DNA from 4 places in the Mesorhizobium sp. WSM4836 genome. Region 3 is predicted to be linked to each of the others. Evidence: predicted binding sites of a transcription regulator. Region 3 holds the regulator's gene; each other region holds the start of a gene.
What was found. The regulator PhoB, encoded in region 3, activates phosphate uptake and scavenging genes when phosphate is short. The targets are predictions, from matches to a motif close to TGTCATNNANCTGTCAT.
Positions count from the first base shown of each region.

Region 1: the regulator PhoB is predicted to act here: its motif matches at 6,036-6,052, upstream of AC0L2P_RS13855 (inorganic phosphate transporter).
Region 2: the regulator PhoB is predicted to act here: its motif matches at 1,846-1,862, upstream of AC0L2P_RS20985 (LTA synthase family protein).
Region 4: the regulator PhoB is predicted to act here: its motif matches at 3,570-3,586, upstream of phnF (phosphonate metabolism transcriptional regulator PhnF).

Region 1 is NZ_JBVVQF010000010.1:4,153-11,978, forward strand. Features, by position in the region: gene AC0L2P_RS13835 (L,D-transpeptidase) at 439-903, shown strand; gene AC0L2P_RS13840 (efflux RND transporter permease subunit) at 962-4,045, opposite strand; gene AC0L2P_RS13845 (efflux RND transporter periplasmic adaptor subunit) at 4,042-5,301, opposite strand; gene AC0L2P_RS13850 (TetR/AcrR family transcriptional regulator) at 5,452-5,988, shown strand; gene AC0L2P_RS13855 (inorganic phosphate transporter) at 6,106-7,710, shown strand.
Region 2 is NZ_JBVVQF010000018.1:99,961-107,786, reverse strand. Features, by position in the region: gene fabG (3-oxoacyl-[acyl-carrier-protein] reductase) at 1-629, opposite strand, end outside; gene fabD (ACP S-malonyltransferase) at 690-1,655, opposite strand; gene AC0L2P_RS20985 (LTA synthase family protein) at 1,903-3,831, shown strand; gene rpsF (30S ribosomal protein S6) at 4,380-4,880, shown strand; gene rpsR (30S ribosomal protein S18) at 4,880-5,128, shown strand; gene rplI (50S ribosomal protein L9) at 5,339-5,923, shown strand; gene AC0L2P_RS20965 (class I SAM-dependent methyltransferase) at 6,077-7,366, shown strand; gene AC0L2P_RS20960 (YnfA family protein) at 7,448-7,771, shown strand; gene AC0L2P_RS20955 (small ribosomal subunit Rsm22 family protein) at 7,775-7,826, shown strand, end outside.
Region 3 is NZ_JBVVQF010000028.1:61,155-68,980, reverse strand. Features, by position in the region: gene AC0L2P_RS27255 (hypothetical protein) at 89-259, shown strand; gene AC0L2P_RS27250 (hypothetical protein) at 373-699, shown strand; gene AC0L2P_RS27245 (YMGG-like glycine zipper-containing protein) at 782-1,027, shown strand; gene AC0L2P_RS27240 (CHASE domain-containing protein) at 1,125-2,747, opposite strand; gene xylF (D-xylose ABC transporter substrate-binding protein) at 2,949-3,989, opposite strand; gene AC0L2P_RS27230 (ROK family protein) at 4,243-5,487, shown strand; gene phoB (phosphate regulon transcriptional regulator PhoB) at 5,497-6,186, opposite strand; gene phoU (phosphate signaling complex protein PhoU) at 6,203-6,910, opposite strand; gene pstB (phosphate ABC transporter ATP-binding protein PstB) at 6,943-7,746, opposite strand; gene pstA (phosphate ABC transporter permease PstA) at 7,743-7,826, opposite strand, start outside.
Region 4 is NZ_JBVVQF010000029.1:16,560-24,385, forward strand. Features, by position in the region: gene phnK (phosphonate C-P lyase system protein PhnK) at 1-397, opposite strand, end outside; gene AC0L2P_RS27405 (alpha-D-ribose 1-methylphosphonate 5-phosphate C-P-lyase PhnJ) at 394-1,305, opposite strand; gene AC0L2P_RS27410 (carbon-phosphorus lyase complex subunit) at 1,302-2,414, opposite strand; gene phnH (phosphonate C-P lyase system protein PhnH) at 2,416-3,027, opposite strand; gene phnG (phosphonate C-P lyase system protein PhnG) at 3,027-3,488, opposite strand; gene phnF (phosphonate metabolism transcriptional regulator PhnF) at 3,625-4,368, shown strand; gene AC0L2P_RS27430 (zinc-binding alcohol dehydrogenase family protein) at 4,387-5,403, opposite strand; gene AC0L2P_RS27435 (ABC transporter permease) at 5,474-6,439, opposite strand; gene AC0L2P_RS27440 (sugar ABC transporter ATP-binding protein) at 6,436-7,826, opposite strand, start outside.

The DNA of each region.
Region 1 (7,826 bases), on a different contig from region 3:
GCCAGGGGGCTTGAGCCGGTTGATACGCAGGCTGGAAACTGTCCAGACCAATCCAGACCATGGCGAAAACAGTATTGGCTTCCGATCGTTCGTTGCCGGCTGTTTTCGTTAGGTCAACTTTGCCTGTTCGCTGTATCCGGATCATGCCGCCGACGCCGCGCTTTGTTGCAGCTCGGTTTCGGAGTGAGGTGAATTCCTCTCAAAAGAAAAGCATCACGGATTCGTGCCGCGGTTTGGCCGATCCGCTTAGGCAAATACGCCAGCGTCATGAAGACGTCGCGCAACTGCAAGCTGCTTTGCACGGACCTTTTCTGTTAACCAGGGGAAACAGAATCGAAACACAAACGAGCATCTAGCGAAATCGGCTTGAAACACGACGCCCCGATAAGCCGGTCATCGAATTGAGCCGATCGCCACCGGCAGAACAAGGGGGACATCATGCATACAGCCATTTCCGCCAAGCTCATCAACATCGCCGCCGCCGTCGTCACCGGTGCTGCCTTGCTTGTCAGTGCCGGCAACGGCGCAGCCCATGCCGCCGCCAACAAAATCGTAGCGCGAGTGTCGCTGTCGCAGCAGACCATGGAAATCCTGGTCGACGGCCGGCCGACATTCGCCTGGAAGGTCTCGACCGGCGACAGGACGCATGTCACGCCGACCGGTTCGTTCAAGCCGACCCGCATGCATGAAATGTGGTACTCGAAGAAATACGACAACGCCCCGATGCCGCATTCGGTGTTCTTCAGCGGCGGCTACGCCGTACATGCGACAAGCGCCATCAAGCGCCTCGGCCAGCCGGCCTCGCATGGCTGCGTGCGCCTGCATCCGGACAACGCCGCCGATTTCTACCAGCTCGTCGAGGTCTTCGGCCCGGCCAACACCAGCATCGTCATCGTCAAATGAGCGATGCCGCTCTCCTCGCTTCCAAGAAGGCCGGAAATCCGGCCTTCTTAATTAACACCTAATCCGGCATTACCGGCATCAGCTTCGGATCGGGCTTTTCGGCGTGATGCGGCAGGTCCTTGCTGGCGATAAAGGTATAGAACATCGGCACCACGAACAGCGTGAACATGGTTCCGACCAGGATGCCGGTGAAGATCACCAGGCCCATCGAATAGCGTGCCGCGGCACCCGCGCCGCTGGAGATGATCAGCGGCACCACGCCGAGCGCCATCGCCGCCGTTGTCATCAGGATCGGCCGCAGCCGCACCTTGGCCGAGGCGATGATCGCATCGCGCCGCCGCATGCCGTGCATTTCACGCTGCTGATTGGCGAACTCGACCAGCAGGATGCCGTGCTTGGTGATCAGGCCGATCAGCGTGATAAGGCCGACCTGGGTGTAGATGTTGAGCGTGCCGAGCCCGATATTAAGCGGCACGATCGCGCCGAAGATCGAGAGCGGCACCGCCATCATGATGATCAGCGGGTCGCGGAAGCTCTCGAATTGCGCCGCCAGCACCAGATAGATGACGAGCACAGCCGCCGCGAAGGCGATGATGATCGTGTAGCCCTGTTGCTTCTCCTGCCTCGACTGGCCGGTATAGTCGATGAAGAAGGTGTCGGGCAGGCTTTGCTTGGCAATGTCCTCGATCGCCTGTAGCCCATCCCCGGTAGTGATGCCGGGCCGCGCCAAGGCAGAGATCGTCGCCGAGTTGAGCTGGTTGAACTGCTCGATGGCGGCCGGCGACGCGTTGGTCGAGATCTTCACCACCGCCGAGAGCGGCACCATCTCGCCCGACACGCTGCGCACGAAATACTCGCCCAGCTTTTCGGGATTGTCGCGGAATTGCTGCGGTACCTGCGGGATGATGTCGTAGCTGTTGGATTCGCGGTCGAATTGCGCCACTTCGGCGCCACCGACCAAGAGGGTCAGCGTCCGGCCGATGTCGGCGATCGGCAGGTTGAGTGCCGCGGCGCGATCGCGGTCGATCGTCACCGTCACTTGAGGTGCGTCGAACGTCATCGAATTCTGCACGACGATGAAGCGGCCGGACGCTTGCGCCTTGTTCTTGATGTCTTCGGCCGCCTCGTACACCTGCGAGGCGTCGCCGGTAGAGCGTACGACCATCGTTATCGGCAAGCCGCCGCCGGACCCGGGCAGCGTCGGCGGCGCGAAGACGAAAGCTTCGACGCCCGCAACCTTGGCAAGGCGGGCGGTGATGTCTTCCTGAAGTTCCTTCGAGCTGCGCGCGCGCTCGGCCCAGTCCTTGAACGCAAAGCCGACGAAAGCGCTGTTCGTCGGGCCTTGGAACGCGACGGCGGAGAACCGCGCCCTGGTTTCGGGGATATCATTCACCAGCCCGAGAATCTGGTTCACATAGGTCTCGGTGTAGTCCGACGTCGCATAGCGCGGCGCGTTCACAATAGACAGCAAGAAGCCCTGGTCTTCTTCCGGCGCCAGTTCGCTCGAGGTCTTGGTGAACATGAAGCCGGTCGTGGCGACCAGTGCGATGACGATCATCAGCGTCACCGGGCGATAGTTCAACGAACCGGTGACCAGCCGCTCATAGATGTGTTCGACGCGCCCAAACGTATTGTCGACAATGCGCTGGAAGCGGCTGTGCGAGCCGGCCCTCAGGATGCGTGCCGACATCATCGGCGTGATGGTTAGGGCAACGACACCCGACAGGACCACAGAGCCGGCAAGCGTCACCGCGAATTCGCGAAACAGCGCGCCTGTCAGGCCGCCGGTGAAGGCCAGCGGCGCGAACACGGCGGCCAGCGTTATCGTCATGGCGACGACGGCGGACGAGATCTCCCGCATGCCGTTGAACGCCGCCTGCATCGGCGACAAACCATCTTCTTCCATGTGGCGGTGGATGTTTTCCACCACCACGATTGCATCATCGACAACCAGTCCGATCGCCAGCACCATGGCCAGCAACGACAAAAGGTTGATCGAATAACCCAAAGAAAACAGCAGGAAACAGACGCCGATCAGCGACAGCGGAATGGTCACGATCGGCATCAGCACCGAACGGAACGAGCCGAGGAAGAGCAGGATGACAACGATGACGATGGCGACCGCCTCGCCGATGGTCTTGAACACCTCCTCGATCGACGCGCTGATCTGCTCGGTCGAATCGTAGACGATCTCGATCGTCATGCCGAGCGGCAGCGTCTCCTGGATGGTCGGCACAATCTTGTGGATCGCCGCTGCGGTGGTCAGTGGATTGGCGGCCGGCGTCGGAAAGATGGCGAGAAAGATGCCGGGCTTGCCGTTGAAGGTGACCCTGGTGTCGGTGTTCGCCGCGGCGAGCTCGACGCGGGCCACGTCGCGCAGTCTCACCACATTGCCGTCTTTCGAGCGGAGCGGAAGAGCAGCGAAAGCCTCCGGCGTCTGCAGGGTCGAGCGAACAGTAATCGAGGAAGCCACATATTCGTTTTCGGTATCGCCGGGCGCGGAGAGGAAATTCGATTCGTTGATGGCGGTCAGCACTTCCGCCGCCGTCACGCCGCGCGCCGCCAGTTTTATCGGGTCGATCCAGACGCGCATCGAATATTCGGCGGCGCCGAAGATCTGCACGTCGGCGACACCCTCGACCGTCGACATGCGCGGCCGCACGACACGCTCGATATATTCGGTGAGCTGCTCCGGCGTCATGTTCGAATTCTGCATCGAGATGTACATCATCGCGAACTGCTGGCCGGTGCCTTTGACGATCACCGGGTCTTTGGTTTCGTCCGGCAGATCGCCGCGAACGCTCTGCACCTTCGATAAGACTTCGTTCAGCGCGACGTCGGGGTTGGAGCCGAGTTTCATCTGCACCGTCACGGTGCTGGACGACGGCCGGCTCGCCGACGTGACATAATCGATGTTTTCGGTCGAAGCGACGGCACGCGCGATCGGCGCGGAAATGAACCCCTGGATCAGGTCGGCGCTGGCGCCGGGATAGGCCGTGGTGATCGTGATGGCCGTTTCTTCAACCTCTGGATACTCCCGGATCGAAAGGTTGAAAATGCCCTGAAAACCCAAAAGCAGGATCATGCAGGCAAGCACGGTCGAAAGGACCGGGCGGCGGATGAAGAGGTCGGAAAAGCTCATCGCTGGGCTGCCTGCTGGTTCCCCGGCTTGCTCGGATCGATCGTGTTGTCGACTGCAACGGACATGCCATTGGAGAGTCGGTTCTGGCCGGCGGTAACGACTTCGTCGCCGGGCTCGATGCCCTCCAGGATCTCGACCAGGCCGGCGTTGCGGCGGCCTGGCTTGACGAACACCTGGGCGAGCACGAGCTGCGGCTTCTGTTCTTCCGCTGCCGGTTTGGCTGGGGTAGCGGCCGGCTTTTCTTCGGGTCTTGCCGCGGGTGCTTCGGTTGCGGGCTTGGCAGCATCTGCAGCCGGCTTTTCTTCCGGCTTTGCCTCGGGGGCCGCGCCGTTGGCTTCGGCGGATTTGGCCGGGCGCACCACGAAGACGAAGTCGCCGTACAGGCTGGAGGTCAGTGCTGTCTGCGGCAGCGCCAGCACGTTGTTCTCCTCGGGCAGTTCGACGCGCACCTGGACGAACTGGCCGGGCGTCAGCTTGCCTTCCGGATTGCCGACCTCCGCTCTCACCGTCACCAGCCGGCTCGTCGGGTCGATCTTCGGATCGATACCGCGGATGCTACCGGCGAACGGCATGTCGCCGCCGCCGACGCCGAGCCGCACCGTCTGTCCGATCTTCAGCTGCGGAAGCTGCTGCTCCGGCACGGTGAAATCGACACGCATCGTATCCAAGTCCTGCAAGGTCACCACAGCGGTGCCGGGTGTGAGATACTGGCCAAGGTCGATTTTCGGAATACCGACGGTGCCCTTGAAAGGGGTCGTCAACTGTTTTTGATCGAGCACCGCTTGCAGCTTGTTTACCTGCGCGGTCGAGACCGAGGCTGCCGCCTGCGCCGTATCGAGCGTAGCGTCGGTGCCGACCCCGCGCTTCTGCAGCTCGAGAGCGCGCATCAGCGTCGTCTGGTCGGCTGTGGCTTGCGCCATCGACGCAACGAGGTCGGCTCGCTCGACGGCATCGTCGAGCCGCAGCAGCACGGCGTTGGCGGCGACCTTCTGATTGGCATGAAACAGGATGTCCTTGACGATACCGGCCGTTTCGACCGTCAGGTCGACGCCGCGTACGGCACTGACAGTGCCGATCGCCTGGATGCCGGGCGTCCACGAAATCGGTTTGACGATGACCGTCGACACGGTCGCGGCCGGCGGCTTCATCGTGGCGAAGAACTGTTTGATCGCATTGTCGCGAAACAGGTTGAAGCCGACGATGCCGCCGCACACCAGCACGAGCAGAATGAAGGCAATTAGGAAGCGCTTGATCACGAACAGTCCTCTCGGCCATGGCCCAGCATAACGGTCGGACGACCGGAACACATACCTGTGACTGGTCCCAATTTCAAATGATGGCGATCTTACTGTACCGTCTGGACGGTCTTGTCAATTCCGCCTAAGCTAATGTATGGGGAACGCTTGATGAAGGCCCGCCGAGCAAATTCGCGTGAGAAAATTCTCGCCGCCGCCGCCGACGTGGCGCGCGAGACGGGTCCTGGCAGTCTGTCGTTGGATGCGGTCGCCAGCCGTGCCGGCGTGTCGAAGGGTGGCCTTCTCTACAATTTCCCGACCAAGGCGAAATTGATGCAGGCGCTGGTGGAGGATTATCTAAGCGCGTTCCAACAGGCGCTTGAGGCCGCTCGCACGAACGGCGTCAGGGGCGAGAGCCCGCTTGCGGCCTATATCAGGCTTTCGGCCGAGCATGCCGAGGCAACGAAACCATCGGCGTCCTGGATCTTTTCGGCGATTGCCGAGGATCCCGATTTCCTGACACCGATAAAATCGTTCAGGCGGCAAGTGTTCGAGCGGCTAAAGGACGAAACGCCGAACCTCAGGGCACTGCTGGTCTGCTATCTCGCCATCGAAGGGCTTCGCAGCATGAACCTGTTCGGTTCGGACATTCTCTCGGCCGAAGAGCGCCGGCTACTGATATCGACCCTGCTGGAGATCGCGGAATAGGTCAGGAACCCGTCCAGCATTTTCTGCTTCGTCTCAAAGCGCCCCGCCGTCACACAGGCTTCATTGTGCGGACCTAGCGTCCTCCCATTCTTTGCTGCAATGCACGAGGAGTGGGGTATGGTCGATATTGTTTCAAGCGAAGCAGGAATTCCAAGGCCGGAGCATCCGCTCGACCGGCCATACGGCACCGGCAAATGGTTTCTGCCGGCCTTTGCCGTCATCATTCTGGGCGGCCTTGCCTATGTCGGCTGCGCGCTCGGCCAGGACCTGACCAGCACCGTCGCGGTGCCGTGGATCCTGCTTGGCCTGGCGCTGCTGATCGCGATCGGCTTCGAATTCGTCAACGGCTTTCACGACACCGCCAATGCTGTGGCAACGGTGATCTACACGCATTCCATGCCGGCCGAGCTCGCGGTGATGTGGTCCGGCTTCTTCAACTTTCTTGGCGTGCTTACCGCCAGCGGGGCGGTCGCCTTCGGCATCATATCGCTGCTGCCGGTCGAATTGATCCTTCAGGTCGGATCGAGCGCGGGGCTGGCCATGGTCTTCGCGCTGCTGGTCGCAGCGATCCTGTGGAATCTCGGTACCTGGTACCTCGGCCTGCCTGCCTCGAGCTCGCACACGCTGATCGGCTCGATAATCGGCGTCGGCCTCGCCAACCAGTTCATGGCCCCGGCCGGCTCCGTCACCAGCGGCATCGACTGGTCGCAGGCGTCCAATGTCGGCCTGTCGCTTCTGATCTCGCCGCTGGTCGGCTTCTGCCTGGCAGCGCTGCTGCTTCTGCTGATGAAACTGCTGGTCAGAAACCGCGAACTCTACGACGCGCCAAAGTCGAGCGCCCCGCCGCCGCTGTGGATTCGGGCGCTGCTTATTTTCACCTGCACCGGCGTGAGCTTTGCCCATGGCTCCAATGACGGGCAAAAGGGCATGGGCCTCATCATGCTCATCCTGATCGGCGTCGTGCCGACCGCCTTCGCGCTCAACCGCACACCGGACGTAAACTATCTCGAGGCTTACAAGTCCGCGGCGACGCAGGTCGAAACGGTACTCGGCAAATACGTCAAGCCCGGCGTCGCCGTGACCGACGCGGCGACCGTGGTCGGCGATGCCGTTCGCACCAAGACCTGGAAGGACGAGACCACGCCTGCCCTGCAGAGCTTCATCCACGACACCAGCGCCATGTTGTCGCCCTATCCGTCCGTGGAAAAGCTGCCGACAACGCTGGTCAGCAACGCCCGCAACAACATCTATCTTATCGGTGAAGCGCTGAAGCTGATCGACAAGAAGAAGCTGCTGCCGATCGAGGCGGACGACCTGAAGGCGGTGACGACCTATCACAAGGCGGTCGACAACGCGACGAAGTTCATCCCGCTCTGGGTCAAGGTCGCCATCGCGCTGGCGCTCGGCCTCGGCACCATGGTCGGCTGGAAGCGCATCGTCGTCACCGTCGGCGAGAAGATCGGCAAAAGCCATCTGACCTACGGTCAGGGTGCGTCCGCCGAGCTTGTGGCGATGGCGACGATCGCATCGGCCGACTATCTCGGCCTGCCGGTCTCGACCACCCACGTGCTGTCGTCGGGCGTTGCCGGCACCATGGCGGCGAACGGTTCGGGCTTGCAATGGTCGACAGTGCGCAACATGCTGATGGCCTGGATACTGACCCTTCCAGCCTCCATCTGTCTTGCCTTCGTGTTGTTCGTAATCTTCCGCCAGGTGTTCTGAGCGGGGGAAAAGGTTTTGACCAGAATGTCGCGGCGCCCGCCCCCCCGCCCCCCCCAGCACACGAACCACGCGAGAGAAAGGGGGCCAAGCAAATAACAAAGCGAAATAAAATAGAT
Region 2 (7,826 bases), on a different contig from region 3:
ATGCGCCGGGTCGGGATCGCCGCCATGATTGCCTCTTTCTGCTTGTCGTTGAGCTTGGCGGTCATCGCCGATTCGATGAAGCCCGGGGCGACGCAGTTGACGGTGATATTGCGGGTGGCGATCTCCTGCGCCAGCGATTTGGAAAAGCCGATCATACCGGCTTTGGAGGCACAGTAATTGGTCTGGCCGGGATTGCCGGTGACGCCGACGACTGAAGTGATGTTGATGATACGGCCATGCCGGCGCCGCATCATCGGATGGGTAAGCTCGCGGGTCAGCCGAAACACGGCGGTCAAGTTGACCTCGAGCACGGTATCCCAGTCGGCATCAGCCATGCGGACGAACAGCCCGTCCTTGGTAATGCCGGCATTGTTGACGAGGATGTCGACGCCTTCGAGGTCGGCTTCCGCCTTCTGGCCAAGCGCCTTGACGTCGTCGCGATTGGAAAGATTGGCCGGGAAAAGCTTGACCCGGTCACCCAGTTCGGCGGCCAGCGCCTCCAGTTTCTCGATACGTGTGCCGTGCAGGCCGACGATGGCGCCCTGGCCATGCAGCACGCGGGCGATCGCCTCGCCGATGCCTCCCGATGCGCCGGTGACGAGCGCCTTGCGGCCGGTCAATTCGAACATTCTTGCCTCCTGATCTGAGCGAACACCCTTCGCATGGAGCGGGGTCAAATCGCCAGTTGATTATGCAAGCGCCGCCAGCGCCGCCTCAACCTCCGCCGCCGATCCGATTGCACTGGTGGCAATGTCGCGGTTGATGCGGCGAGCCAGTCCCGACAGCACCTTGCCGGCGCCCACTTCGTAGAGCCTCGCAACGCCATTCGCGCCGAACCACTCCACCGTTTCGCGCCAGCGCACGCGCCCGACCACCTGTTCGACCAGGCGGCGGGCGATCTCGTCCGGATCGGTCGTCGGGGTCACCGTAACATTGGAGACCAGCGGCACGACCGGCGCACTCTTCGTCACGGCGGCCAGCGCCTCCCGCATGATCTCGGCCGCAGGCTTCATCAGCGCCGAATGGAAGGGCGCCGAGACCTGCAACATCAGCACCCGCTTGGCGCCCTTGTCCGTGCATAGTTTCGCCCCCAGTTCGACCGCCGGCTGGGCGCCGGAGATCACCAGCTGGCCGCCGCCATTATCATTGGCGATCTGGCAAACCAAGGCTTGTGCGAAATCTTTGGCCGCGCCTTGGGCGGCCTCTGCGCAAGCGGCCTCGACGTCGGCCTGTTCCAGCCCGATGATCGCCGCCATTGCACCCTCGCCGGCCGGCACAGCCGTCTGCATGGCATTGCCGCGGATGCGCAATAGCCGGGCGGCGTCGGTGACCGAAACGAAGCCGGCGGCCGCAAGTGCCGAATATTCGCCGAGCGAGTGGCCGGCGACATAGGTGACCTTGCCTTTCAGGGAGAAGCCGCGCGCCTCCAGCGCCCGGATTGCGGCAAGCGACACCGCCATCAGCGCCGGCTGGGCGTTGGCGGTCAGCGTCAGCCTCTCTTCCGGGCCTTCCCAGATCAGCTTCGATAGATCTTCGCCGAGCGCGTCGTCGACTTCCTCGAAGATCCGCCGCGATTCCACAAAGGCGTCGGCGAGGTCCTTGCCCATGCCGACAGCCTGGCTGCCCTGCCCCGGAAAGGTGAATGCGATGGCCATCGGCGGCTCCCAGCTGCTGGTTCTCGTTGCCTGTGACGCAAGGCATGCGGCCAAGTCAAGTCCAACCTTGGCCGCGCAATGTCGGCCGAGTGCCTGTTTCGGCAGGCTTTTTGGCGATCACTCATGATGAAAACCGCTCACGATTTGTTTGCTGGCTCTTCTTATTTCCGCCGCAGGCGCTAGGCTTTGCGTGACAGTTCGATGACAATCGAGTGACGCATTTGTTGCGGGCCGGGGAACTACCGAAGTGGCAAGAACCAGAAAAGGTGCAGTCGAGGCTGCGCCACAGTTTCTCGAAGGCGATCCGTCCACCGGCTATCTGCCAGGGCGCAAATGGCCTGTCATCCGCTATGGCCTTATCAGCTTGCTGGCCGCGGCCGTCCTGGTGTTTGCCATCGAACTGATCGTGCGCGGCAACTTTGCGGGCACCATCGATTTCTTTCTGCAGCCTTTCAAACCCGGCTGGACCACGATTATCATTTTTGCGCTGATCCTCATCGGCCTCGACGCCGTGCTCGGCCGCAGCCATCAGAGCCTGATGATCGTCGCACCGCTGACGTTGTCGCTGGCGTTCGTCGGCCACCAGAAGTCGCTCTATCTCGGCGATCCGCTCTATCCGACCGATTTCCTCTATTCCCGGCAGATCGTGGCACTGATGCCGCTCCTGGTCCGCGATCGCCCGGGAACCGCCATTGCCCTGGCAATCGGCATCGTCGGCGGGCTTTCGCTGCTCGTCTATGGCTGGCGGCTATGGCGCCGCCGTGTTCCGGCACTCAGCCACAAGGGCCGCCTTGCCCGGCTGACGCTGACGGTGCCGCTGATCGCCTTCTTCGTCTCCATTATGGACTATGCCACCTTCTCGTGGACGCGCGACCGGCTGCAGATCATCCCGATCATGTGGGACCAGAAGGAAAACTACGCCTCGAACGGTTTTGCGCTCGCCTTCGCGCTCAACGTTCCAATGGCCCATGTCTCGGCGCCGCCCGGCTATTCCGACAAGGCGATCGAAGCGATCGGCAAACCGCAGGTAACGGCCTCGGTACCTGCTGAGAAGCCCGACATCATTGTCGTCATGAGCGAATCCTTCTGGGATCCGACCAAGCTGCCCGGCGTCACCATCACACCCGACCCTATCCCCAATGTGCGGGCACTGCGCACGGGCTACATGTTCTCGCCCGAATTCGGCGGCATGACGGCCAACATCGAGTTCGAGGCACTGACCGGCTTTTCCAACGCCTTCCTGCCGGCGGGCAGCATTCCCTACCAACAATATGTGCGGACGCCGACCCCGTCGCTGGCGACCTTCCTGAAAAGTCAGGGCTACCGGGCGCGCGCCATCCATCCCGGCACCAACTGGTTCTGGAACCGGGGGGCCGTCTATGCCGATTTCGGCTTCAACGACTTCAAGTCCGAGGAGACGTTGCCGCCCATGCAAAAACGCGGACCACTCGCGTCGGACGCAGCGATGACCGACGAGATCATCCACGAGGCCGATACCAGCCCCGAGCCGGTCTTCTTTTTCGCCGTCAGCCTGCAGAACCACGGACCCTATGAGCCGTATCGCTATAACAATCCGACCCACAAAGTGCAGGCGCCGATCAGCCAATGGGCGCGTGAATCGCTATTGAGCTATGTCGAAGGCTCTGCCGATGCGGACCGTGGCCTCGAGCGGCTGGTCGAATGGGCAAAAAAACGTAGTCGACCGACGATCATCGCCTTCTTCGGCGACCATCTGCCACCACTTGGGCCGGTCTATGTCGAGACCGGTTTCCTGAAGGACAATGTGGCGCCGCGCAAGGAAGCGTCCGCCGAGGCTGCACTAGAACATCACGACACGCCGCTGATCATCTGGTCGAACCGCACCGGTCCGGCCGAGGATCTGGGTGCCGTCAGCCCGGCGTTCCTGCCCTACCATATCCTGAAGACAGCCGGCATCAGCCATCCCTATTACACCGGCTTCCTCGGCCAGTTGCGAGACCGTTACCGCGTCATCGACCGCAATTTGCTGCTGGCACCGGGGGGCGACGCCACCCCCGATTGGTCACGGCGGAAAGAGATCGATCCGGCAATCCGCGACTTCCGTCTGCTGCAATACGATATGATGTTCGGCAAGCGCCATGCGGCGCCCGATTTCTTCCCCGAAACCACAGGCAAAGTGGCTGCGCATACGAGCTGAGGCAGCTGACCTTGCAGCGTGATGTGTGAACTCCGATCGTGTCATCGAGAGACAGGAATTGTTGCATCTGATTGCCGACTGCGTGGGAGCTGTTCGAATTTTTTTGGCGTCACCTCGATCGTCTTGCGGATTATACGAACAGGATATCCGGTTTGTTTTGCGTGCGAAGTGCTGGAACATTGTTGGGTCCGGGCAGGAAGTCCGTAAGACCTTGCCAATGAGGCCCGCAGCGCTTGAAACGCATCAGCCGTTTGACCTGTCGGTAGCTAATCAAGTTGTCAGTCGAGCCGTCTGGCCTTGCTTTGCGGTCAAATTCCTGTATAGACGCCCGCAATCTGCCGGTCCTTGCTGGGGGCTGAACGGAGGGCCGGAGGTTCTTTCGAAACCTTCGCGTGAAGCCAGAAGCGCTTCCGCCTCCCGTGTCTCCGCTCTCGACCGTCTCGTCATGCTCCTTTCTTCCCCGCCTTCGCAAGGATTGCGGGTCAGAGAAGTTGCAGAGGCTTTTGCCGCCGGGAACCGGGAGAGAAACGAAGAAAGGCACGAAGACTATGGCTCTATACGAACATGTGTTTCTTGCCCGGCAGGACCTCTCGCAGCAGCAGGTCGATGCGCTTGTCGAACAGTACAAGGGCGTCATCACCGCGAATGGCGGGTCCGTCGGCCGGGTCGAGAACTGGGGACTGAAGTCCCTTACCTACCGGGTCAACAAGAACCGGAAGGCATATTATACACTCATGGACATCACTTGCCCGCCGGCCGCCCTCAATGAAATGGAACGCCAGATGGGCCTGTCCGAGGACGTACTGCGTTTCCTGACCATCAAGGTCGATGCGCATGAGGAAGGTCCATCGGCAATGATGCAGAAGCGCGAAGAGCGCTCGGAACGCGGCGGCTTCGGCGACCGCGACCGTGGCGATCGTGGTCCGCGCTCATTCGGCGACCGCGACCGCGGTGACCGTGGTGATCGTCCGCCGCGCAGCTTCGGCGATGGCGGTGCCGATCGTGGCCCGCGCCGTCCGCGCGAAGGCTTTGAAGGAGCGGCAGAATAATGGTCGATATAAATCAGATCCCAACCCGGCGCCCCTTCCACCGTCGCCGCAAGACCTGCCCGTTCTCCGGCGCCAACGCGCCGAAGATCGACTACAAGGACGTGCGGCTTCTGCAGCGCTACATTTCCGAGCGCGGCAAGATCGTGCCATCGCGCATCACCGCCGTCAGCCAGAAGAAGCAGCGCGAACTCGCCAAGGCGATCAAGCGCGCCCGCTTCCTCGGCCTGCTGCCTTACGTGGTCCGCTAAAATCTACGCGGGCGGTTCGCCGCCCGCTTTTCACCGGCCACGACGGGCGTAGCCGGATCGAACACAAATCCCGGGTTGGATTTCGACAAGAGATCCTAACTGCCGCGACAGGCAGGACAGCGACACAGGCGGCGACGCCCCAGCTTCCTGACCTGTTCCAGACAATTCGGCGCCGATCCTGAGGAGGCGCCCAAGCGAAGGAACAAAACCATGGAAGTCATTCTTCTCGAACGCGTTTCCCGCCTCGGCCAGATGGGCGACACCGTCAAGGTCAAGGACGGGTTCGCCCGCAATTTCCTCCTGCCGCAAGGCAAGGCGCTGCGCGCCAACGAAGCTAACAAGAAGAAGTTCGAGGGCCAGCGCGCCCAGCTCGAAGCCCGCAACCTCGAGCGCAAGTCAGAGGCCGCGCAGATTGCCGAAAAGCTCGACGGCAAAAGCTTCATCGCCGTGCGCTCGGCTGGCGAAACCGGTCAGCTCTATGGTTCGGTCTCGACGCGCGACATCGCCGAGCTTTTGACGGCTGAAGGTTTTTCGGTGAACCGCAACCAGATCCTTCTCAACCAGCCGATCAAGACCATCGGCGTCACCAATGTGGCGATCGCGCTGCACCCGGAAGTCGAGGTCACCATCACGCTCAACATTGCCCGCACGGCCGACGAAGCCGAGCGCCAGGCCAAGGGCGAAACGCTGACCACCGCAGAAGCCATTTACGGCGAGGACATCAACGATAATGCGCGGCCGGAAAACTTCTTCGATCCGAATGCGGAGTTCGAAGGCGGCGAAGACAACGGCTGATCGTCATTCGCCGGCATTCGCCGGTTAATCGCTATTCTGGACCAATGCCCGGGCCTCGTACCCGGGCATTTTTATGCCAAATGGAACTTTTCGAACCCCTATATCTTGATGCAGAATAAGACAGCATGTCTGGCCGAGAGGGGACAATTGGTCATGAATATTCTGCTGAAACGCGTTCTCGACCGCCTGGTCCGTACAGGCAATCTCAAGGTGACAGGGCCGCAAGGCTCGATGGTGACTTTCGGTGACGGCAGCGGCGAGCCGGTGCACATGCACATCAAGACAAGGCATGCCGAGCGCGCAATAACCTTCGATCCGATGCTGGCGGTGCCGGAAGCCTACATGGACGGTGAACTCGACATTCTTGAGGGCGGCGTGCTGGGGGTGATGCGCATTGCGTTCCAGAACATGGGCAGCGGCGGTATCGATGCCACGTGGTCGAAGGCGATCGAGGGTCTGCGCCACGCCTTCCGGCGCCTGCAGCAGATCAACACGGCGTCGCGGGCGCGCCGCAACGTGCAGCGCCATTACGATCTGTCGGGCGACCTCTACCGCCTCTTCCTCGATGAGGACATGCAATATTCCTGCGCCTACTTCGAGCAGCCGGATATGACGCTCGACGAGGCACAAGCGGCCAAGAAGCGCCATATCGCCGCCAAGCTCAGGCTGAAGGCGGGGCAGACGGTGCTTGATATCGGCTCCGGCTGGGGTGGACTTGGCCTCTATCTCGCAAAGGCGTTCGATGTCGACGTACAGGGCGTGACGCTGTCGACCGAGCAGCACGGCGTCGCTACCGACCGCGCCCATGCGCAAGGCCTGCAAAACCGGGTGCATTTCGACATCAAGGACTATCGCGAACTCAATGAGCGTTTCGACCGTATCGTCTCGGTCGGTATGTTCGAGCATGTCGGCGTCAATCATTTCCGCACCTTCTTCGACAAATCGGCGACGCTGCTGAAGCCGGAGGGCGTCATGCTGCTGCATACGATCGGCCGCTCCGGCGTGCCGTGGGCAACAAGCGCCTTCATCCGCAAATACATCTTCCCGGGCGGCTACATCCCGGCGCTCTCCGAGGTGATGCCGGCCATCGAAAAATCGGGGCTCGTCGTCACCGACATCGAGGTTCTGCGGCTGCATTATGCCGAGACACTGAAGCATTGGGGCGAGCGCTTCGCCGCCAACCGCGACAAGGCCAAGGCGATTTATGATGAGCGCTTCTGCCGTATGTGGGAGTTCTATCTTGCCGCCTCGGAAGCTGCCTTCCGCTGGCAGGATCTGGTGATCTTCCAGATCCAGATCGCCAAGAAGAATGACACGCTGCCGATGACGCGCGACTACATGGCCAGTTGCGAGAAGGCGCTGGAGATGCGCGATCTTGGACGTCGTGAAAAGGCTCCGGCGGCCAAGCCCACTCGCCGCCGCAAGGTGGCGGATCCGGAGTAGAAGGGAGGCGAGCGCGCTATTGCCGCTTGCCATTGCCGGCTGGCACGCTGAAAAGGGTCCCGTCAAAGCGGGACCTTTTTCATGACCTATCTCCTCTACGTCGCCGCCGCACTTGCCGAGATCGCTGGCTGTTTTTCGTTCTGGGCATGGTGGCGGCTGGAAAAATCGCCGCTGTGGTTGGCGCCCGGTCTCGTCTCGCTGGTGCTATTCGCGTGGCTGCTGGCGCTGGTCGACACCAGCGCGGCCGGCCGGGCCTACGCCGCCTATGGCGGCATCTACATTGCCGCCTCGCTGGCCTGGCTGTGGCTGGCGGAAGGCCTGCACCCCGATCGCTGGGATCTTGCCGGTGCCGCGATCTGCATCGTTGGCGCCTCGGTCATTCTGCTCTCACCTCGGGCTGCCTAAGCGATGGAACTGCCCGTCCCGCTTAGACAAGGCGTCGACCGCCTTCTCGAACAGG
Region 3 (7,826 bases):
GACTGTTCACCATAAAGTCCGATCCTGTCCGAACGTGCCGCTCCGCCGGACATCGATTGAGTTTGGCACCACATGAAAGGAACGGGCCTTGACGGCTGCCGACTTGAACAGACTGGAACAGGCTGCTCGCGTCTCGATGGGCGGCTTTCAGGATCCCGACGCGTCCGCAGCGCCCGCGCCCGGTGCTTCGCCCCTCCGCTTCGCCGCCGTCGCGCTTGTGGCCGCGATCGTCCTGGCCGCCGCGTCCCAGCTGATCTGATCGCGCTCGCCAAGGTTGCCGCCGGCTCCACTTGTCTCACGACTGCTTGACCGCTGTGTCGTCGCAGGAACTTTGAGGGATCTGAGCCGTTTCCATGGCGAGAGGTTCCCGCCATGGAGCACATTGCCGCCTTGCTGCTGGTTGTCGGCTGTTCGAATGCCATGACCGCGTGCCGTGAATTGCCGGCGCCGGTAAGCGTTTTCGAAACCACTGCCGAGTGCATGATCGCGCGCCCGTTCGCGGTCATCGATCTGCAGGGCGAAGCCCAACATGTCGTCGCCAAATGCCTTGCCGTCGATCCGGCGCTCGAGGACGACTATGACAGCATCATCTGGAACATGCGTCCCGACGGCACGCTCGATGCGTCCTTGGAGATTTCCGGGTTCGTGATAGCATCGAACGGCGCACGCCCCGAAAAAGACTATCTTAATCAACAATGAAATCGTGCGGGCAAAGGCCGTACTTTCATGCTAAATGGCGGTTGGAGCTTATTAAAGTGAGGACAAAAGCGAGGATGACTCCATGCGGAAGATGATTATTGCCATGGTTGCCGTGGTTGCGGTCAGCGGCTGCACCACCACGGAAGAGAACGTGGGTATCGGCACTGTGGGCGGCGCACTCATTGGTGGCGCTGTCGGCGGCGGTAAGGGCGCTTTGATCGGCGCCGGCGCTGGTGCGATTGGCGGTCTGCTCGTTCGCCGCCTGCAAAATGGCTACTGCCAGTACAGAGATCGTCACGGCCGGATCTACACAGCCCGCTGCAACTAGTTTCGAGCTCCAGGCGAACAGCAAACGCGGAGGCAGGCCACCTGTCTCCGCGTTTGCCCATTTGAGCGCTGTTGCGGCGCGGCCACGAGACGGCATTTCAGGCTGGCAGCGGAACCTTGATTTCCACGTTCAAGCCATGTTCGCGAAAATCGCGCCTGATTGTGCCACGCAATTCGCGTGTGACGTTGAGATCGATCAGTCTGGTCCCAAAACCGCTCTTTGCCGGTGTCTCGAGCTTCTTCTGACCGGCCTCGCGCCAGTTGAGAGCCAATGTCCGGGCGCCGCCGCGGCCTTCGAGCGACCAGTCGACCTTCAGCGCACCGACTGAATTGCCGGCCTCGCTATGCTTCAGCGCATTCGTCGCCAGTTCGTGAAAGACGAGGCCGAGTGCCTGCGTCGTCTTTTCATCGAGAAGAACCTCCGGTCCCGACAACAGCCCTTCAGGAAGCTCGCTGCCGAACACCTGCCCGAGCTCGATGCGCAGCAGGTCGCCGAGATCGGCTTTTTGCCAGCGTGAGCGCGTCAGCATGTCCTGGGAAGCCGCCATCGCCTGCAGCCGGGCCGAGAACGAAGTCGAGAATTCCTGGACGTCGGCGGTGTGCGATGCTGTCTGGCGCGCGATTGCCAGCACCCGCGTGATCGAGTTCTTGATGCGATGCTTCATCTCCTGCAGCATCAGGTCTTTTTCCAGCAGGCTCTTTTCGGTCGTTTCGTGAAGCAGCGAGACCGCCTCATAGGCCCGCTCCTGATAGCGGGCCACCAGCGCGATGGCGCCGGCAAGCAGCAGCCCGAATAATCCGAGCATCACCGGGATGGCGCGCGAGGAAGGTTGCGAGAAAGCGCTTGTCGGCCTGAACAGGACAACCCACGGCCGGCCGGCAACGGTGATCTTGCGGGTGACCAGCAGCCTGTCGCCGAGGCTCGAAACAGGCGGCGTTTCCGACTGGAACAGCAGGTTGTCGCTGTCGACCATCCCGTCATAGATCTCAGTGTTGACCGGCAGCAATGGTGCCCGGCTGAGCGCAGCCTGGAACAGGTCACGGGCGCGGAAGGCCGCATAAAGAAAGCCGGCAGTCGAGGATCTCGACGCGTTTACGGCGTCCGGCGCGGTTTCGACATTGAGCCGGACGAAGACGAGGAAGCCGGTAAAAGTCTGCGCGGCACCCGTATCCTTGCCAAGCTGAACGAGCCCGCTGGCATGCTGCTGGTCGTCGGCCATCGCCTTTTCGATCGCCTCGCGCCGCGCCGGCCCGGTGAACATATCATAGCCGATGCTGGATTTATTGGACGGATCCAGCGGCTCGAACAGCACGATGGGCGTACGCCACGGCAAGTTCGTGTCGGGATAGATCGGATAGCTTGCGCCGTGATCGCTCAGGATGTCGCGCGAGACCGCCGCCTCGTTGCCGGTTTTCACCAGGCGGAGGAAGCCGATACCGCGCAGGCCGGCGAAATTATTGTCGATGTCGAGCGCGTTGAAGAAAGCCTTGAACTCGCCTTGCGAGATACCGCCATTGCGTGCGTCGAACAGCGCCCGGGTTGAGCGCAGCAGCGACAGGTCCAGGTCGATGCGGCTTTCGATCCGGTTAAGCGCGTCATCGGCCGTCGCCTCGAATTTTATGCGGGCCGCTTCCTGGGTGGCAAAATAGGCAAAGCCCGCCATCGTCAGGCTGATCAGCGCGACGGCGATAAAAGCGACGGTCGGAAAAAGCTTCTTCAATTGCTGATAACGTCTCACGAAGGTTCGACATCTTTTATGGGCAACTGCCGACGCCAATACAATGGCGAAGCCAAAAGCAGTGGTCACGGCTGGTACATTTACGCCGCCAATGATTAGCCGGCTAATACATCCCAGCGGCGATCTTCAGGGGCGCCCAGCTCCGGAATGGCGCCGGGCGGGCACTTGCTGAGCACCGTCGGATCAGTCGCAGACCGGAACAGCGCCCGCCGCGACGCCGGCGCAGACCTCTTCCTTGTTGATCCAGCCGGCGTCGATGACGACGTTGAGATTGTCCTTGGTGATGGCGACCGGAATCAGCAACAGCGACTTGACGATATTGCCGGCGGGCGTGGTGAAATCCTTCACGCCGGCAATGTCGGTCATCTGCTTGCCATCGGCCAGTTGAGCGGCGATCTCGGCGGCGTTCTTGCCGAGCTCGCGTGCGTCCTTCCACACCGACACGGTCTGTGTGCCGAGCGCGATGCGGTTCAGCGCGGCCTGGTCGCCATCCTGGCCAGAAACCGGAACGGAGCCAGCCAGCCCTTGGGCCGTCAGCGCGGCGACGACGCCGGCGGCGGTGCCGTCATTGGCGGCGACCACCGCATCGACCTTGTTGTCGTTCGCGGTCAGGAACTGTTCCATGTTCTTCCGGGCATTGGCCGGCAGCCAGCCATCGGTATAGGCCTCGCCGATATTCTTGATCTTGCCGCTATCGATGGCGTTCTTCAGCACCTCCATCGAGCCGGCATACAGGACATCGGCATTCGGATCGGCGCCCGAGCCCTTGATGAAGACGTAATTGCCTTCCGGCTTCACCTTGTACACTTCGCGGGCCTGCATGCGGCCGACCTCCTTGTCGTCGAAGGTCAGGTAGAAGACGTCCTTGTTCTCGATCAGCCGGTCGTAGCCGACGACCGGAATGCCTTGGTCCAGCGCCTTCTGCACGGCCGGGCCGATGGCCGAGGCGTCCTGCGCCTGGATGATCAGTGCGTTGGCGCCCTGCGAAATCAGGCTCTGGACGTCGGTGAGCTGCTTGCCGGGGTTGGACTGTGCGTCGGCGGAGATATATTTGTCGCCGGCGGCCTTGATGGCCGCCTTCATCGCGGCTTCGTCGGTCTTCCGGCGCTCTTCCTGGAACTTCGACCAGGAAACGCCGATGACCTTGTCCTTGGCCTGTGCGACCGACGCGAGCGTCAGCGTCATGGCGACGCCCGCCAGAATGGCGGTGGCAAATTTCTTCATCATCTTCTCCCTGCGCCACGAATGGCGCGATCCAAACTGACCAGAAGGCCGGCACAAAGGCTCGATCTCCGGCTGCTGTCAACATCGATTTCTGATGGATTTTGTGATCCTACGAATTTTTTCGAGTGTCGGAATAAACGATGACAGCGCCACCTGCATCTGACATTGTTGTCTCCATCTGACGCTGTTTGTCGGACATTACCGACGGCTTCCGGTTCATGAGCGGCCGCGGCAACCGGGAGGAAAGCAAACGATGTCGGTCGGAATCCGCCATGACGATTTGCGCCGGCGCAACCGGGCGATGGTGATCTCGGCGGTGCGCCGGGCCGGCCAGCCATCGCGTACGGGGATCGCCGCAACCACCGGCCTCAGCCATTCGACCATATCGGCGATCTCCTCCGACCTGATACGGGAAGGCATCCTTGCCGAGAGCAAGGCAAGCGAGTCCGTTTCGTTGAAACGCGGTCGCCCGCAGGTCGGCCTCGCCCTCAACCCGGAAGCTGCGGCGGTACTTACCGTGGTGTTGTCGCTAAATTTCCTGTCGGCCGCCATCATCGACTATGCGGGACAGGTGGTCGCCGAGGAACAGCGCCGGCTGGATACGCTGACGATGGCGCGCGACGAGCTGATCCGCGAATGCATGGCCATCGTCCGGCGCCGGCTGAAGGATCCAGACCTTGACGTCCGCAGTGTCGCCCGCATTGCCCTGGCTATCCAGGGCATTACCGACTCCCCTGCACGCGCCATGCTGTGGTCGCCGATCACGCCGCAGACCGACATCGCCTTTGCCGACATGCTGGAAGATGAATTCGGCATCCCGGCCACGGTGGAGAACGACTGCAATATGATGGCGGTGGCTTTGCGCTGGCGCGATCCGGATCGCTATCGCGACGACTTCATCGCCATCCTGCTTTCGCACGGCATCGGCATGGGGCTGGTGCTCAAGGGCGACCTGTTCACCGGCACGCATTCCTCGGGCGGCGAGTTTGGCCACATGATCCATCGTCCGGGCGGCGCGCTCTGCCGGTGCGGGCGGCGCGGCTGCATCGAGGCCTATGCCGGCAACTACGCCATCTGGCGCAACGCCAGGCAGATGAGCGAAGACAGCGAACCGGTCGCCGACGTCAGCGACGCCGACATGCGCACGCTGGCGGCCCGGGCGCGCGAGAAGGATGGGCCGGAACGCGAGGCCTACCGCAAGGCCGGCGAAGCGCTGGGTTTCGGTCTCGGCTCGCTGTTCGCGCTGATCGATCCGGCGCCGGTCGCGATGGTCGGCGCCAGTGCCGCCGCTTTCGATCTGATCGAGCCGGCCTTGCGCAAGGCAATCGCCCAGACCGCCGGCGGCCAGCATTCGGCTTCGATCTCCTTCGATACCGAGCCGAACGAATTGCCGCTGATCCGCCAAGGTTGTGCCATGCGGGCGTTAAGCTTTGTCGACCAGGAGATTTTCGCGCCGGGCGCGCAAATGAGGCCCGGCATGAGAAAGAACGTAGCCTGACCCGGCGGGTCAATCTTCCCTGATCGCATAACCTGCACCGCGGATGGTGCGGATGACATCGGGCATGCGGCCGTTGTTGACGGCCTTGCGCAGCCGCCCGACATGCACGTCGACGGTGCGTTCGTCGATATAGATCGTCTCGCCCCAGACATTATCGAGCAACTGGCTACGCGAGAAGACGCGGCCCGGATGCCGCATCATAAATTCGAGTAGCCGGAATTCGGTCGGCCCGAGCCTGATCTCGCTCTTCTTGCGATAGACCCTGTGCGATTCCCGATCGAGCACGATGTCGCCGACCTTCAGCACGCTGGACAACACTTCCGGCTTGGCGCGCCGCAGCAGCGCCTTGACCCTGGCCATGAATTCCGGTGTCGAAAACGGTTTGACCAGATAGTCGTCGGCGCCGGTCGAAAGGCCGCGCACCCGGTCGCTCTCCTCGCCGCGCGCGGTCAGCATGATGATCGGCAGCCGCTCGGTTTCGGGGCGCACCCGCAACCGGCGGCAGAGCTCGATGCCGGAAACCGCTGGTATCATCCAGTCGAGCACCAGAAGATCGGGCACATTCTCCTGCAAACGGATCTCGGCTTCGTCGCCGCGTGTCACCACCTCGACCTGGTAGCCTTCGGATTCGAGGTTGTAGCGGAGCAGCACACCCAACGGCTCCTCGTCCTCCACCACCATTATGCGTGGTGCGATCATCGGTTGGGCACCCCCATCACGTCACCGGTGCGGATATTGTCGTTTCGTCCTGCTTCGGACGATTGACCGGCAATTGCTCGCCTGTCAGCACGTAATACGCATTTTCGGCGATGTTGGTGACATGATCGCCAATCCGCTCCAGATTCTTGGCGCAGAACAGCAGGTGCGTGCAAGCGGTGATGTTGCGGGGATCTTCCATCATGTAGGTCAACAGCTCGCGGAACACGGACGTGTATTTGACGTCGATGCGCTCGTCGGCGGCGCGTAGCTTGGCCAACGCGGCCGCATCGCCTGCGGCATATTCCTCGATGACGCCCTGCACCTGGATGAGCACCAGCTGCGCCATCGCATCGATGGAATGCGACAGGTCGCGCGGCGTGACGCTGAGGCCGACCGCACTCACACGCTTGGCGATATTCTTGGCAAGGTCGCCGATGCGTTCAAGGTCGCCGGCCATGCGGATCGCTCCGATCACATGGCGAAGATCGTGGGCCATCGGCTGGCGTTTGGCGATCAGGGTGATGGCGCGGTCGTCCAGTTCGCGTTGACGCGCATCCATGATGGCGTCGTCGGAAACGACGCGTTGCGCCAGCACGTTGTCGGAATTCAACAGCGCCTTGGTCGCCCCGCCGACCATCGAACCGGCGAGGTCGGCCATGTCGCGGATCAGCTTGCTGATCTGCCCGAGATCCTCGTCGAAAGAAGCGACTGTGTGTTCGCCCATGGTCCTGTCCCCATATGCATGATTGAAACGGCTCAGCCGAAGCGGCCGGTGATGTAATCCTGCGTGCGCTTCTCGCGGGGCGACGTGAAGATCTTCTCGGTCCGGTCGAACTCGACCAGTTCGCCCAGATACATAAAGGCGGTCTGGCGCGACACGCGCGCCGCCTGCTGCATGTTGTGGGTGACGATGACGATCGTGTAGTCGGCTTGCAATTCGTCGATCAGTTCCTCGATCTTGGCCGTCGACAACGGGTCGAGGGCCGAAGCCGGTTCGTCGAGCAGAATGACTTCCGGCTTCACGGCCACGGTGCGGGCGATGCAGAGCCGCTGCTGCTGGCCGCCGGAAAGGCTCAAGCCGCTGGCGTTGAGCTTGTCCTTGACCTCGCTCCACAGCGCGGCGCGCTTCAACGCCTGTTCGACGCGGCCGTCCATCTCGGACTTGCCGAGATTCTCGTAGAGCCTGACGCCGAAGGCGATGTTCTCGTAGATCGACATCGGGAACGGCGTCGGCTTCTGGAACACCATGCCGATCTTGGTCCGCAGCAGATTGAGATCCTGCGATCGGTCGAGAATGTTCTTGCCGTCGAGCAGCACCTGGCCCTCGGCGGCCTGTTTCGGGTAGAGCTCATAGATGCGATTGAACACACGCAGCAGCGTCGATTTCCCGCAGCCCGAAGGCCCAATGAAGGCCGTGACGCTGCGCTCGGGCAGCGACAGGCTGATGTCCTTCAGCGCCTTGCTCTGACCGTAGTAGAAGTTGAGGTTCTTGACCTCGATCTTCGTCTTCTCGGCGACCGTTTCGGTCATCGTCATGTCTGGGGACAACATCTGTGTCATCTGTCCTCTCTGCGTCCGGTAAGGCTGCGGGCGAGGATGCTCAAGCCAAGAACCGTCAGGGTGATTATGAGTGCGCCGGT
Region 4 (7,826 bases), on a different contig from region 3:
CGACGGCCGTCGCACGGATTTTTCCATAGTGGCGGTCGCCGACCGCCATCAGCCGCTCGCCGACATTGGCGCCGGCCGACACCGTCATGCGCAGCCCGTCGGCGGGGTTCTGATGGACAAAGCCCCAGTCGGTGCGCATCAGGAAGCGGCGCTCGGCCTCGCTCATGCGGTAAAGCTCACGGAACTGGCCGTCGTGCATGCGGTAGCTGGCGGTGCCTGAAGAGGGCAGCAGCCGCGTCGACAGGCAGTTGAGCAAAGTCGTCTTGCCGGAACCGGATTCGCCGACCACCGCCAGCACCTCGCCCGGCCAGAGGTCAAAGGTAACGTTCTCGCAGCCGACGCGCGAGCCGTAGAATTTGGACAGCGCCGAGACGCGCAGCAGCGGTTCGTCGGTCATTGCGCCGGCTCCGTTTTTTCTGGGGCAAGATGGGTCTCGGGCGCAAGGTGGCCGCGATGGCCTTCGGCCCGCCGCTTCTCGCAATGGTCTGTGTCGGAGCAGACAAACATGTGGCCGCCATGGTCGTCGAGGATGACTTCGTCGAGATAGACGTTCTCGGCCGCGCACAGCGCACAGGGCTGGTCGAAGGTCTGCACCTCGAAGGGATGGTCCTCGAAGTCGAGGCTGACGACATCGGTGAAGGGCGGCAGTGCATAGATGCGCTTTTCGCGGCCGGCGCCGAACAGTTGCAAAGCCGGCGAACGGTGCATCTTCGGATTGTCGAATTTCGGCGTCGGCGAGGGATCCATCACATAACGGTTCTCCACCTTGACCGGATATGCGTAAGTGGTGGCGATGCGGCCGTGCCTGGCGATGTCTTCGTAGAGTTTGACATGCATCAGACCGTATTCCTCCAGCGCATGCATCTTGCGCGTCTCCGTCTCGCGCGGTTCGAGGAAGCGCAGCGGTTCGGGGATGGGCACCTGATAGACCAGCACCTGGCCGGCGCTCAGCGGATATTCGGGAATGCGGTGGCGCGTCTGGATGATGGTCGCCTTGGCCGTCTCGGTGGTGACGGCGACATTGGCGACCTTCTTGAAGAAGGCGCGGATCGAAACGGCATTGGTGGTATCGTCGGCGCCCTGGTCGATGACCTTGAGCACATCGTCCGGGCCGATGATCGAAGCGGTGACCTGCACGCCGCCGGTGCCCCAGCCATAGGGCATCGGCATTTCGCGCGAGGCAAATGGCACCTGGTAGCCGGGAATGGCAATGCCCTTGAGGATCGCCCTGCGGATCATCCGCTTGGTCTGCTCGTCGAGATAGGCGAAGTTGTAGCTGGCGATGTCGGTCGGTTGTCCGGTCATTCGGCGGCCTCCCTCTTCTCTTCGCCCTTGCCGGCATTCTCGCGTGCCTCATACTCGGCGCGCATGCGGCGCACGAGGTCGAGCTCGGCCTGGAAATCGACATAGTGCGGCAGCTTGAGATGCTCGACGAAGCCGGTCGCCTGGACATTGTCCGAATGCGAGATGACGAACTCCTCGTCCTGCGCGGCGGCGATGACATCCTCACCCAACTCCGAGGCGCGCAGCGCGCGGTCGCAGAGCGCCATGGCCATCGCTTTGCGCTCGCTCTGGCCGAAGACGAGACCATAGCCGCGGGTGAATTGCGGCGGCGCCTTGGCCGAGCCCTTGAACTGGTTGACCATCTGGCATTCGGTGACGCGGATGCTGCCGAGCGGAAGGGCAAATGGCAGTTCCGGCACGTCGAGTTCCAGTTCGACCCCGCCGATGCGAACCTCGCCGACGAAGGGATGGTTGCGCGCATAGCCGCGCTGGGTGGAATAGCCGAGCGCCAGCAGAAACCCCTCGTCGCCGCGCGACAGCGCCTGCAGGCGGATGTCACGCGCCATCGGGAATTCGAGCGGCTCGCGGGTGATGTCGCCGGGGACATGATCCCCGGGCATGTCGCCGTCGGGCTCGATCAGGCCTTCGCGGGCGAGGATGGCCGATACGCGCGGCATTGCCTCCGCTTCGGCTGCACGCTGCTCCGGCTCGGCGACATCGCCACCGGCGGCAAGCTCGGGATCGAGCAGCCGGTGGGTGTAGTCGAAAGTCGGGCCGAGCAGCTGCCCGCCGGGCAGGTCCTTGTAGGTCGCCGACACGCGCCGCTCGACCAGCATCGTGCCGGTGTCGATCGCCCTGGTGTAGCCGAAACGCGGCAGCGTCGTGCGATAGGCGCGAACCAGGAAGATCGCCTCGATCATGTCACCGCGCGCCTGGACGATGGCGAGTGCTGCCAGTTCCCTGTCGTAGAGCGAACCTTCGCTCATCACCCGGTCGACGCCGAGCGCCAGCTGCTCGACAATCTGGTCGAGGCGAAGTGCGGGCACCGAACGGTCGCCGCGCCGGCGGTCGGCGAGCAGCTTGTGAGCATTGCGAATGGCCGCTTCGCCACCCTTTACCGCGACATACATGCTATGCCTCCATCGTCTTGATGCGCGTCGTGCGCGGCAGGCAGGCAATTGCGTTAGTGGTGGCCAGGATGATGTCGACGCCACGCGGAAAGCGCTGGTTATTCTGCTTCCATTGCTCGACGAAATGACGCGGCATTTGCGCCGGCGCGATCGTCGCCGTTTGCTCGATCCCGGGGCCTTCGAGCAGCAGCGGAGCGCCGGAGACGAGATCGCCGACCTCGAGGATCAGCGTCGTCGAACGGTCGGGATAGTCCTGGGTGCCTTGCGAAAATCCGTCGAGCGCCATCATCTCGGATGGTGAAGCGATCAGCGCAAAATGCGCGTCGGCCGGGGTGTTGGCCAGCGGCGCCCCGGTATGGAAGCCAAGCCAGGATTTCACCGCTGCCGATCCTTGCAAAGCCGGGTCGAGCCAGAGCGGCGTGTCGTTGTCGCACAGCGCCAGCGCAATGGCGCCGGCGGTGGCCGACAGCGGCGACGGCGGGTGGGCGAGGGCCGGCAGCGGCTGCACGCTGCCCGGCCGTGCCATCGCGTCCATGACGGCGCCGAATACGGTCTGGGCGTTGAACACCGGATCGGCGAAGCCGCCGTCGATCGATTGAGTAGCTGCGTCCATCAGTCTTCCCCGCGTACCATGGTGAAGAAGTCGACCTTGGTCGCCGCCGTTTCGGCGCGGCGCTGGTCACGCGCCTTGGCCAGCGCCGCTTGCAAGGGCGCGACGATGCTGGTCTCGATCTCGTTCCGGTGGGCCGGGTCCTGCCAGAGCGCATCGGCGATTGCCGCCAGCGTTGCCTTCTGCTTATCGCGGCCGAGCGCATAGCAGTGGCCGACGTGGCCGGACGCCAGCCGCACCGTGGCACGGGTGACCGTCGCCTCGCCGACATTGAAGGGAGCGCCGCCGCCGCCGATGCGGCCGCGTACCGTAACCAGGCCGGTTTCGGGGCCACGCAGAAGTTCCGCTTGGGACGGCAGGCCGGCTTCGTCCCAGAGGCGGACGATGTCGTCTCCGGCAGATTGGGCCAGCGTGGCCATCACGGCCTTGCGTTCGGCCTGCTCTCGCGCTTCCCGTCCTCGCATGGTTAACATTCCCTTGCATCCAAATCTTGTCTATTGATATAGACAACTATACAAATTATATCTATTTTTTAATGCGTGTCCATGACGGGTGCATGACAAGGCCCGAAAAGGCTTGGGCGAAAAGAATGGGGCAGAAATGATCGGGCAGCCAGGCAGCATAGAGCGGCGCAGTGGTGTCGCATTGTGGCGGCAGATCGCCGACCAGATTCTGCACTCGATCGCCGTCAGTGATTTTCCCGAGAATGCCGCGCTGCCGCCGGAGATCGCGTTGGCCGAACGCTATGGCGTCAACCGGCATACGGTGCGCAGCGCTATCGCAGCGCTGGTGCAGGAGGGCGTGCTCAGGGCAGAGCAGGGTCGCGGCACTTTCGTGCTGTCGCGCAGGCGGCTGTCTTATCCGATCGGCGCCCGCACCCGTTTTTCGAAGGGATTGCAAGGACAGGCGTCCGAGCGGCATATCACCTTGCTCGCGGCATCGGTCGAGCCCGCCGACCGTCGTGTCGCGGAGGGCTTGGGCCTTGCGAAGGGGGCCGATGTGATACGCCTGGAAACGCGCGGCGAAGCCGATGGAATGCCGGTGTCGCGCGCTGCCGGCTGGTTCGATGCCAGGCGCTTTGCCGGCATTGATGCCGCCATGGCGGAAACCGGTTCGATCACCGCATCGCTGGCACGTTTCGGCATCGACGACTATCTCAGGCAATCGACGGTGCTTTCGGCGCGCCATGCCGATGCCGCCGACCTTGCCGACCTCGACCTGCAGCCCGGCGCCATCGTGCTGGTGACGGTCGCCGTCAACGTCACGCCCGACGGTCAGCCGATCCAGTTTTCGGAGTCGCGCTTCCCGGCCGAGCGGATCGAGCTCAAACTATCGGCGCTCTGAGATGCGCCAGCCCTGGCATCATCCGACCTGAATGACGGCCTTGATCAGGCCGGACTTCTCATGCGCCCAGCGGGCGAGGTCGTGCGGTGTCTCGCCAAGCGTGGTGCGGTGGGTGACCAGCTTTGCCAGCGGCAGCGCGCCGTTGCGGATCGAGGCGGCGACATGATCGAAATCGGTGCCCAGAGCGTTGCGGCTGCCGATCAGCATCATCTCGCGCTTGTGGAATTCAGGATCGGAAAAGGCGATGTCGTCCTTGACGACGCTGACCAGGACCAGCGCCCCGCCATGCGCGACATGGGCGAAGGCCGACTGCACCGACTGGGTGTTGCCGGTGGCGTCGAACACCACGTCGAAGCCGTCGCCGCCGGTTGCGTTCCGCACCAGATCGGCGGCGGCGCCCCGCGAGCCGTCGAGCGTCGCGAAGCCGAGTTCGCTTTCAGCGAAGCCCAGCCTCTCCGCACTCATGTCGAGCAGCGTCACATCGTGCCCGGCGATGCGGGCGAACAGCGCCGTGCCGAGGCCGATCGGCCCGGCGCCGATGACCAGCGTGCGCGCGCCCGATTGAGCCAGCGAGCGCCGCACGGCATGGGCGCCAATCGCCAGGAATTCGACGGCGGCAGCATCGGCCAGCGACAGGCCGTTTGCCGGATAAAGATTTTGCGCCGGCACTAGGATCTGCTCGCACATGGCGCCGTCGCGGTGGACGCCGAGCACCTCGATTTTCACGCAGCAATTCGGCTTGCCTTGCCGGCAGGCGATGCATTTGCCGCATGCGAGATAGGGATTGACGATCACCGCTTCGCCGACGGCCAGATCGACATCCTCGCCAACCTCGATCACGGTGCCGGAAACCTCGTGGCCCATGATGCGGGGATAGGCGAGGAACGGGTGCTTGCCTTCGAAGATGTGGTAGTCGGTGCCGCAGATGCCGACATGGCTGACGGCGACCAGCGCCCAGCCGGCGGGCGGCGCGCCGGGCGCCGGACGATCTTCGAGGGCAAGTTCGCCGGGCGAGCGGCAGACGACGGCTTTCATGCTTCAATCCAGTCGGTTCATGGCACCGCCGGCTCTGCTGTCGCGAGGCCGGCGGTTGTGGGGAGGCGGTCTATTTGCCGCGGCGGCGCAGCCCGTCGAAATAGACGATGACGATGATCAGCACGCCGGTGATGATGCGCTGCCAGAAGGCGTTGACGTTGAGCAGATTGGCGCCGTTGTTGATGGTGGCAAGGATGAAGGCGCCGAGCAGCGGCCCGTGCACGGAGCCGACAGCGCCGAACAGCGAGGTGCCGCCGATCACCGAGGAGGCGATTGCCTGCAATTCCCAGCCCTCGGCCTGCGTCGGATTGCCGATGCCGATGCGCGAGGCAAGCAGCACGCCGACGAAGGCCGCACACAGCCCCGACAACGTATAAGCCATGTAGATGGTGCGCTGGACGTTGACGCCCGACAGGCGCGATGCCTCGGCGTTGGAGCCGACCGAGAACAGGTAGCGGCCCCAGCGGCTGTGGTGCAGGAAGACGTAAGCCGGGATGCCGACCAGGATCACCATCCAGAACAGATTGGGGACGCCGGCGAAGGAACTGCGCGAAAACGTCTGGAAGGCGTCGTTGTTGATCGAGATCGAGTTGCCATTGGTCATCAACAGGCCGATGCCGCGCAGCGAGGTCAGCGTCGCCAGGGTGATGATGAAGGGCGGCAGGCCCATCTTGACGATGCCGAAGCCGTGGAACATGCCAATGGCGACGCCGACCAGCAAGGTGATCAGGATGGCGAGGAACACCGGTGTGCCGGCGTTGATCAGCATCGCGACGATGACGGTGGCGAAGCCGACCACGGCGCCGACGGAAAGGTCGATGCCGCCGGTGATGATGACGAAGGTCTGGCCGACGGCCAGGATGGCGATCATCGACCCTTGCCGCAACAGGTTGGAGATGTTGTTGGCCGAGGCGAAGCTCGGCGTCGCCACCGACAGGATGACCCATAAAAGAACCAGCAGCGCCAGCAGTGTCAGCCCGAACAGGGCGTTGTAATTGCGTTTCGGCCTTTCGGCAGCGATCGCCTCGGTGCTCATATCCGTCCTCCCGGTCTTTCTTGTTTCTCGGCCAGCGCCTGGGTGAGGATCTCCTCGTGGTCAGCGGTACGAAACCCATGCGTGGCCACCAGCTTGCCGCGCCGGAACACGTGCAGCGTGTCGGCTAGCTCATAGACCTCTGGCAGGTAGGACGAGATCAGGATGATGCCGGCTCCCTTAGATAGCAGCGCGCCGAACAGGCGGTAGATCTCGGCCTTGGTGCCGACGTCGACGCCGACAGTCGGCTCGTCGAAGATGAACAGCTTGGCGCCGTGGGCGAGCCATTTGCCGATGACGATCTTCTGCTGATTGCCGCCGGACAGGCTGGAGGCCAGCGCGCCGCGCGTCGGCGTCTTGATGCGCAGGTCGGCGATCTGGCGATCGGCCTGGGCCTTCTCCTGCGCGTGCGAGATCAGCAGATTGCTCGAAATGCGCTTGTAGATCGGCAAATTGAGGTTGAGCCCGACCGGCAGGTTGAGACAGAGGCCCTGGTCGCGGCGGCTTTCCGGTGCCAGCGCCATGCCGAGCCGGATCGCGTCGTGTTCGGAATTGACCTTGACCTCCTTGCCCTCCCAGAGGATATGGCCGGCCGATTTGCGGTGGCGGCCGTAGAGCGTGGTGACGAACTCGCTGCGCCCGGCGCCGATCAGGCCGTATAGGCCGACGATCTCGCCGGCGCGGACGGATATCGAGACATTTTCGAAACCCTTGCCGGACAGGTTCCTGGTTTCTACAAGCATCGCGCCCGGGGTGAAATGCTCCTTGTGGTAGACCTGTTCGATCGAGCGGTTGATCATCATCTTGACCAGCTCGGCGTCATTGGTCTCGGCGATATTCCTGGTGCCGACAAGCGTGCCATCGCGCAGCACCGAAACGCGGTCGGCGAGCTCGAAGACTTCTTCCATGCGATGGCTGATGTAGATGATGGTGACGCCTTCGCCCTTCAGCCGGCGGATCAGCGTGAACAGCTGGTCGGCCTCCTTGCGGGTAAGATAGGCGGTCGGTTCGTCGAAGATCAGGAATTTGGTGCCGCGCACGGTGGCGCGGGCGGCGGCGATCAGCTGCTGCTGGCCGATCGTCAGGTCACCAAGCTTGACATGCGCCGGCAGGTCGAAGCCGAGATCGTCGATGATCTTCTGCGCCTGCCTGACCATCGCCCGCTGCTGCAGGATGCCGAAACGGGAATCCTCCTCGCCGAGGAACATGTTGGCGGCCACGGTGAGATGGCGGCACAGGACGACTTCCTGATGCACGGCATTGATGCCGAGCGCCATCGCCTCATGCGGCGTCGCCAATGCGGCGGGCTTGCCCTCCCAGAGGACGTCGCCTGAGGTGCGCGGCATGACGCCGGTCAGAAGCTTGATCAGGGTGGATTTGCCGGCGCCGT